Regions from separate parts of the Streptomyces sp. NPDC051217 genome, predicted to be linked through region 2. Evidence: riboswitches for the same ligand, from Rfam matches in the RefSeq annotation. Region 2 holds a riboswitch; the other holds the start of a gene.
The links. Region 2 has a riboswitch for S-adenosylmethionine ahead of ACIBBB_RS11700 (aminotransferase class V-fold PLP-dependent enzyme). Riboswitches for the same ligand answer to the same signal wherever they lie in the genome.
Positions count from the first base shown of each region.

Region 1: it holds a riboswitch for S-adenosylmethionine, as region 2 does, so the genes downstream of both, thrC (threonine synthase) here and ACIBBB_RS11700 (aminotransferase class V-fold PLP-dependent enzyme) in region 2, are expected to answer to the same signal.

Region 1 is NZ_JBITEV010000011.1:145,957-150,128, reverse strand. Features, by position in the region: gene ACIBBB_RS24285 (cold-shock protein) at 329-532, opposite strand; gene ACIBBB_RS24280 (ubiquitin-like small modifier protein 1) at 912-1,187, opposite strand; gene thrC (threonine synthase) at 1,228-2,541, opposite strand; SAM riboswitch class I at 2,557-2,684, opposite strand; gene ACIBBB_RS24270 (glucosyl-3-phosphoglycerate synthase) at 2,802-3,743, shown strand; gene ACIBBB_RS24265 (hypothetical protein) at 3,792-3,923, shown strand; gene ACIBBB_RS24260 (trehalose-6-phosphate synthase) at 3,983-4,172, shown strand, end outside.
Region 2 is NZ_JBITEV010000004.1:81,689-85,860, reverse strand. Features, by position in the region: gene ACIBBB_RS11710 (rhomboid family intramembrane serine protease) at 1-205, shown strand, start outside; gene ACIBBB_RS11705 (Lrp/AsnC family transcriptional regulator) at 202-483, shown strand; gene ACIBBB_RS11700 (aminotransferase class V-fold PLP-dependent enzyme) at 499-1,866, opposite strand; SAM riboswitch class IV at 2,123-2,240, opposite strand; gene trpD (anthranilate phosphoribosyltransferase) at 2,490-3,557, opposite strand; gene ACIBBB_RS11690 (cytochrome bc complex cytochrome b subunit) at 3,774-4,172, opposite strand, start outside.

The sequences.
Region 1 (4,172 bases), on a different contig from region 2:
CCCGGACTGGGGTGGATTGCTCCGGACCGTGTCCGCGCCCGCGACGGACGGCCGGAGAGCCGTGCGGTTCCTTGCCCCACAGGCTCTCGGGCCTCGCTGACCCGGTCCATAAGTTGTCACTCTCACCTGCAGAGTGCTAACGCCAATGATTAGCACTCGACCCCCGAGAGTGCAAGCGACTCCCGAGCAACCCCGGCAACGGAGGAGCGCGCGCACGCGGGACGCGGACACGCGGGCACGCGGCGCGCGCACGCACGAGGGGCCCGCATCCCCTGCCGGGATGCGAGCCCCTCGTGTGTGAGTGCGTCGTTGGCCGATCGCGCCGGAATCAGACGGCGAGCTTGACCATGTCCGCCTGCGGACCCTTCTGGCCCTGCGAGATCTCGAACTCAACTCGCTGACCTTCTTCAAGGGTGCGGTAGCCGTCCATCTGGATCGCGCTGTAGTGGACGAAAACATCCGCACCACCGTCGACCGCGATGAAGCCGTAGCCCTTCTCCGCGTTGAACCACTTGACGGTGCCCTGAGCCATGCCTAACTCCCCTATTACTGGCCCCTGCGCGGGACCGCACTTCGCGCCGGAACGCGTCGACCGCGGCTGAATGTATCTGCCCAACTGCCCTCTGCAACAGGTCAATCGGACGAGAATTATGGGCACGACGGAACACGCAAAGAGGTGAATTGCCGGGCTACCAGGGCAAGTCGGGCCGGGCAAAGCGCAAGGAACCGCGCAAACAGCGTCCACACTTCGACCGCATCTTGTCGCGAACTCATACGCTCGGGGCACGGGCGCGACGGGGGCGGCGGCGGGGCTACCCCAACTGTACCGCGTTCAACCTCATGGAATTGCCCCCTCCGCTTCTCTCGCGGAGGGGGCAACCCCGTTCACTGTGCGTGCTGTTCGGCCGTGTTCAGCCTCCGGCGACCGCCGGGATGATCGAGACGCCGGCGCCCTCGGGGGTGGCGGTCTCCAGGCCCTGCTCGAAGCGGACGTCGTCGTCGTTCACGTACACGTTGACGAAGCGCCGGAGCTTGCCCTGGTCGTCCAGGACGCGGGCGGCGATGCCCGGGTGGTTCGACTCCAGGGACGCGATGACCTGGGAAAGGGTCGTGCCCTCGGCCGGAACCTCGGCCTTTCCGCCGGTGTACGTACGGAGGATCGTGGGGATGCGGACGTTCACGCTCATCGGTTTCTGCCTTCCGGGGAGTAGCGGGTTCTTGAGGGGCTCAACGCGCCAGACCGGCGGCGCGGAACGCGTCGAGGCTCGGCGGAATCGTCGCGGTCGGCCCCGTCGTCGGCGCGACGGCGTCCAGCGTCTTGAGCCCGTCGCCCGTGTTCAGCACGACCGTCGTGAGTGCCGGGTCGAGCAGACCCGCCTCGATGAGCTTGCGCGTCACCCCCACGGTCACCCCGCCCGCCGTCTCGGCGAAGATCCCCTCGGTCCGCGCGAGCAGCTTGATCGCGTCGACGACCTGCTCGTCGTTCACGTCCTCGACGGCGCCGCCCGTGCGGCGGGCGATGTCCAGGACGTACGGGCCGTCGGCCGGGTTGCCGATCGCCAGTGACTTGGCGATCGTGTTCGGCTTCTGCGGCCGTACGACATCGTGTCCGGCCTTGAAGGCGACCGACACCGGCGAGCAGCCCTCGGCCTGCGCGCCGAAGATCTTGTACGGCTTCTCCTCGACCAGGCCGAGCGCGATCAGCTCCTTCAGCCCCTTGTCGATCTTCGTCAGCTGCGAGCCCGACGCGACCGGGATGACGAGCTGGTCGGGCAGCTCCCAGCCGAGCTGCTCGCAGATCTCGTACGCGAGGGTCTTGGAGCCCTCGCCGTAGTACGGGCGGAGGTTGACGTTGACGAAGCCCCAGCCCTCGCCGAGCGGGTCCCCGATGAGCTCGGAGCAGAAGCGGTTGACGTCGTCGTAGTTGCCCTCGATACCGACGAGTTCGCCGCCGTAGATCGCGGCCATGACGACCTTCCCCTGCTCCAGGTCGTGCGGGATGAAGACGCAGGAGCGGAAGCCGGCGCGGGCGGCGGCGGCGCCGACGGCGCCCGCGAGGTTGCCGGTGGAGGAGCAGGAGAGCGTGGTGAAGCCGAAGGCGCGGGCCGCCTCGACGGCGATGGCGACGACACGGTCCTTGAAGGAGTGCGTCGGGTTGCCGGAGTCGTCCTTCACGTACAGGCCGCCGGTGACGCCCAGCTCACGGGCGAGGTTGTCGGCCTTGACGAGCTTGGTGAAGCCGGGGTTGATGTTCGGCTTCGACGCGACGTCGGCGGGGACGGGGAGCAGCGGCGCGTAGCGCCAGATGTTGTCGGGACCCGCGGCGATTCGCTTCTTCAGGCCCTCGGGGTCGCCCGTCGGCAGGTCGTAGGCCACTTCGAGCGGGCCGAAACAGCTCTGACAGGCGAAGATCGGGCCGAGTTCGAAGCGCTCCCCGCATTCGCGGCACGAGAGGGCGGCGGCGGGTCCGAGATCCACGGTGCCGGCATGAGATGCGGCGGCGTCGGCGTTGGAACTGGTGTGAACGGTCTGCACAGCCATGAAGGCGAGGCCCTTTCCTCATCTTCCTCGCGACGCATCTCGCCGCGAGACGGAATTGGCACCTTCCCCACCGTGACCTCGCGGTCGGCGGGAGGGTTGCCGGGGCTTCAACGGGCCGTTCCCTCTGCCCCTCTGGATGAGCGGTATTCGATTGTCAGCGTCATGACCCCCGACATGCGACGGTCATTCGCGTTGTTCAAGACTGTAACCGAACCCCTGGACGGTTGAGGCCTTCGTCCGATCCGCGAGATGGAGATCACGTGCTGCGAGAAGTGGAGCGCTGGCTGGCCCGGCGGTCCTGGCCGGCGGCGGACCGGCCGGTCGACCGGCTGGTCGCCGCCAAGCAGGGTGCGCAGGTCAGCGTCGTGCTCCCGGCCCTGAACGAGGAGGCGACGGTCGGTCCGATCGTGTCGGTGATCCGGCGCGAACTGATGGCGGGCCCGGCGCCGCTCGTCGACGAGCTGGTCGTGATCGACTCGGGCTCGACCGACCGTACGGGGGAGTTCGCGGCGGCGGCCGGGGCGCGCGTGGTGCACCGGGACGACATTCTGCCGAGGCTGCCGACCGTGCCCGGCAAGGGCGAGGTGCTGTGGCGCTCGCTGCTGGTGACGAGCGGCGACATCGTCTGTTTCGTGGACGCGGATCTCAGGGACTTCTCGGCGCAATTCGTGTCGGGGACGGTGGGGCCGCTGCTGACCGAACCGGACGTGCAGTTCGTGAAGGCGATGTACGACCGCCCGCTCGGCGACGAGCCGGGGCAGGGCGGCCGGGTGACGGAGCTGGTGGCGCGTCCGCTGCTGAATCTGCACTGGCCGCTGCTGGCGGGCTTCGTGCAGCCCCTGGGCGGTGAGTACGCGGTGCGGCGCTCGCTGCTGGAGCGGCTGCCGTTCCCCGTCGGGTACGGGGTGGAGCTGGGGCTGCTGGTGGACGCGCTGCACACGGTGGGGCTGGACGCGCTGGGCCAGGTCGACGTCGGGGTGCGCAGGCACCGGCACCAGGACGGGCAGGCTCTGGGGCGGATGGCGGCGGCGATCTACCGGACGGCGCAGCTGCGGCTGTCGCGGGGGCATCTGGTGCGGCCGGAGCTGACGCAGTTCGATCGGGGCGAGAGGGGCTTCGAGCCGCGTACGTACGCGGTGGACACCGAGGAGCGGCCACCGATGCGGGAGATCTCGGAGTACGCGGCGCGGCGCGCGGCCTAGCCATTGAGTTCGTATGATTTAAGTATCGATTTGCCTATATTGCCTGGTATGTCGATGACTGCGATGGCCGTGGCGGCCTTGACCTCGGAACAGTTCTGGTTGTTGGGCGGCATGGCTCTCGCCCTCGTCGGCGCGGGGGTGGTGGCGCTGGCGGCGGCCCGCGGAAGGGGCCGTGGCTGATCCACGCCGACCTGAAACCGTACGTTTGAGCGTTTCCGCGAAGGGCTAGGTTTCGCCACATGGTCTCCGAGATGGTCCCCGAGCAAGCCGCCCAGGTCCTTGTCGCTTCCAATCGCGGCCCCGTCTCGTACAAACTCGGCGAGGACGGCGCCCTGACCGCCGGGCGCGGCGGCGGAGGTCTCGTCTCCGGCCTCTCGGCCATCGGGCCCGACACGAACGCCGTGTGGGTCTGCGCGGCCCTCGGTGACG
Region 2 (4,172 bases):
GCGCTTCCCCGCCTGGATCGTCCTGATCTTCTGGTTCGTGCTCCAGTGGCTGGCGGCCCACAACGCCGAGCCGGGGCCCGGCGTCGCGTATCTGGCGCATCTGGTGGGCTTCGCCCTGGGCTTCGTCGCCGCCTGGGTGCTCTTCCGGCGTACGGCTAGAGTGAAGTCCCGTTCAGCGGCCCCCGAGGGAGAACGTCAACCGTGATCACCGCGATCGTGCTCATCAAGACCAGCGTCGACCGGATCCCCGAGATCGCCGAGTCGATCGCGGCGCTGGAGAGCGTCAGCGAGGTCTTCTCCGTCACCGGCACCTACGACCTGATCGCCATGGTGCGGGTCGCCAACCACGACGACCTGGCGGACGTCATCCCCGGCAGCATCAGCAAGATCCCGGGCGTCGAGGCCACGGACACGCATGTGGCGTTCCGTACGTACTCCCAGCACGACCTGGAAGCCGCCTTCGCGATCGGCCTCGACGCCTGATTCGAGCCGGCCGGGTCAGCCGCGGTCGGGGACGCAACGGCCGTCCTCGGTGCGGTAGTTCCAGCGCGCGCCGTCCCGGACGAGTTCCCTGACGGCGCCGGTGAACCGCGCCACGTGCTCGTCCGGTGTACCGGCCCCGAAGCTGACCCGGATCGCGTTGAGCGACTTCTCCCCGGGACCGGCGTCCGGCGCGCCGCACTCCCCCGGGTCCCCGGCGTCGCCGCCCAGCAGGGTCCGGACGAGCGGGTGCGCGCAGAAGAGCCCGTCACGTACGCCGATGCCGTACTCCGCCGAGAGCGCGGCGGCGAAGTGGGAGCTGTTCCAGCCCTCGACGACGAAGGAGATGACGCCGACGCGCGGTGCGTCGTCGCCGAAGAGCGAGAGCACCCGCACCTCGGGGACGCCGGCGAGTTCCTCACGCACCCGGGCCACCAGCTCCTGCTCGCGCTCCACGAGCCGGTCGAACCCGGCCTCGGTGAGCGCCTTGCAGGCCGAGGCGATCGCGTACACGCCGATGACGTTCGGCGATCCGGCCTCGTGGCGGGCGGCGGTGGTGTGCCACTCGACGTCCACGCCCCCGTCGGTACGGCGCGCGACCTTGCGGCTGGCGCCACCGCCGGCGAGATACGGCTCCGACTCCCGCAGCCAGTCGGCGCGGCCCGCGAGCACACCGGAGCCGAACGGCGCGTACAGCTTGTGCCCGGAGAAGGCGACCCAGTCCACGTCGAGCTCCGTGATGTCCACGGGGTGGTGGGGGGCGAGCTGCGCGGCGTCGAGGACCACGCGGGCGCCGTGGGCGTGCGCGGCGGCGGCCAGTTCCCGTACGGGCCACAGCTCGCCGGTGACGTTGGAGGCGCCGGTGACGCAGACCAGCGCGGGGCCCTTGGGGTCGCGCCCCGCCAGCGCCCGCTCCAGCGTGGCGACGGCCTCGTCGGGGGTGCGCGGCGCGTTCAGGTAGCTGACGCGCGCGTCGCGCCAGGGCAGCAGCGACGCGTGGTGCTCGGTCTCGAAGACGAACACCTCGCATCCGGCGGGCAGGACGGCGGCCAGCAGGTTCAGCGAGTCGGTGGTGGACCGGGTGAAGACGACCTGGTCGTCCTCGCGACAGCCGAGGAAGCCGGCGACGGTACGGCGGCTGTTCTCGAAGAGGTCGGTGGAGAGCTGCGAGAGGTATCCGGCGCCGCGGTGGACGCTGCCGTAGTACGGGGCGTAGGCGGCGACGTCGTCCCAGACCCGCTGGAGGGCGGGAGCGCTGGCCGCGTAGTCGAGCGCGGCGTAGGTGACCTCACCGCCGGTGACGAGGGGGACGGTGACGTCACGTCCGAGGACGGGCAGCGGCTGGTCGGTGGTGGTGCGGTGAGGCGTGTCGGTCTGTGCGGACATGTCGGTATCTCCCGGCGGGACAAGGCGGAAACGGCATCAGGACCCGGCAGACGGGCGCGTCGTCGTGACGGCGGGTGCCGTGACGGCGCGGGAAGCTCTGCGGGTGGCGCTCACTGAAGAGGGCTCGGGCCCTTGCTCGCGGCGCACGACGGGCGCCGGAGGCGGGCCGGGAGGCCCTATCGCATTCGCTTGCTCACGAGACTGCTCCCTTGAGGACCAGGACCCCAGGGATGACGACATCCGAACGATGTCCAGGGGTCCGCGCTTGCCGTAGACCTCGCTGCCTACGGCCTGGTCTTCACCCGGGGCACCCCGCCACGGACGGAGGGTTGCCGGACAGCGGGCCGGGGCCGTAGTCGCTGTCACTCATGACCTGGGGCGAGATTACCCCACCGGTGCGAGAGTGCCCGGCCGGCGTCCGCCATACGGAACGCCCTCGGGGCCCGGCGCCGAGGCCGGTCCGGTTCGACCGGGCCCGCCCGGTGGCCGTTTCGTCCTCGATCGCCGGACGTGCCGCAGACGCGACACGTCCGGCGATGGACAGCGGGGAGGTTCACCGGCCGGCGCGGCGGGGGACGCGATTCGGCCGCGGCGCCTCGCCCATCCGACCCGGCGGCAGGCCGTTACGCGTTGCTCGCGGCCACCCAGCGGTCCAGCGCCTGCTTCGCCGCGCCCGAGTCCACCGCGCGCGCCGCCCGCTGGATCTTCTCCGCGAGCTGGTCGTTCAGCGTGGTGCCGACCGGTTCGAGCGCCACCAGCGCCGCCGCCGCGTTCAGCAGGACCGCGTCCCGTACGGGGCCGGTCTCGCCGTCCAGCAGCCGGCGCGCCACGTCCGCGTTGTACGAGGCGTCCGCCCCGCGCAGGGCCTCGACCGGGACCATCTCCAGACCGATGTCCCTGGGGTCGAAGGACTGCTCGGTGACCCGCCCGTCCCGAACCACCCATACGTGTGAAGTGGCGGTCGTGGTCAGCTCGTCCAGACCGTCGTCGCCGCGGAAGACGAGCGAGGAGTTGCCCCGGGCCGCGAGGACCCCGGCCACGATCGGCGCCATCCGGATGTCCGCGACACCGACCGCCTGGGAGCGGACCCGCGCCGGGTTGGTGAGCGGGCCCAGGATGTTGAACGTGGTCTGCGCGCCGAGTTCCTTGCGGGCCTTGGCCGCGTACCGCAGCGCCGGGTGGAACTTGGCCGCGAAACAGAAGGTGATCCCGGCTTCCTCGGCGACCTCCACGACCCGCTGCGGCGTCAGCTCCAGATTGACGCCGAGCTTCTCCAGCACGTCGGAGGCGCCGCTCGCGGACGAGGCGGCCCGGCTGCCGTGCTTGACGACCTTGCCACCCGATCCGGCCACCACGATCGCCGCCATCGTGGAGATGTTGACGGTCTTGGCGAGGTCGCCTCCGGTGCCGACGACATCGACGGTGTCGCCGGGTACCTCGATGGTGTTCGCGTGCTCGTACATGGCGTTGACGAGCGCCGTGACCTCGTCGACGGTCTCGCCCTTGGCGCGCAGCGCTACGGCGAAGCCCGCGATCTGCGCGTCGGTGGCCTCGCCGCTCATGATGCGGTGCATGGCCCAGGCGGTGTCCTCGGCGTCGAGGTCCTCACCGCGCAGCAGCGGGTTCAGTACACCGGGCCAGGAACGCGCCGCCATGGTGTCGCCTCCGGCCGGTGTGACAGCGCTGCTCATGCTCGCTCCTGGGGTCTGTGGACGGGTGCACGGCCGTGTGACCCGTGCTGCCGGGCGCCAGCCTATCGGCGTCGGCCCGGATCCTGGACCCGCCGCTCGAAAGGCGGACGAACCGGCCGGCGGAGCCGTGCGTGGGAGGGACGTGCTCCCGGCGTACGAAGGCCCCGGCCCGGCCCCTCGAAAGGGACCGGGCCGGGGCCTGACAGGTGAGGAGGATCAGTGGTGGCCGTGGCCGCTCGTGATCTCGTTGTACTCCTCGGCCGTCGGCTTGGGGATCTGGTTTCCCTCGCCGTAGTAGCCCTTGCTCAGCTTCACCCGCAGCTTCTCCGCCGGAGAGGCCTTGCGCTCGACACCGTTCTCGTCGACCGTCGGGCCGATCTCGGCCGGCTTGTACTGCTCGTGCGCGGTGAGCGTGTGGAGCGCGCTCTGGTCGAGCGGCTCATGGACCTCGATGAACTCACCGTGCGGCAGCCGCTTGATGATGCCGGACTCGCGTCCGTGCAGCACCTTCTCGGCGTCGCGGCGCTGAAGTCCCAGACAGATCCGCTTGGTGACGACGAACGCGACAACGGGCGCGACGAAGAACGCGATCCTGACGAACCAGGTGATCGTGTT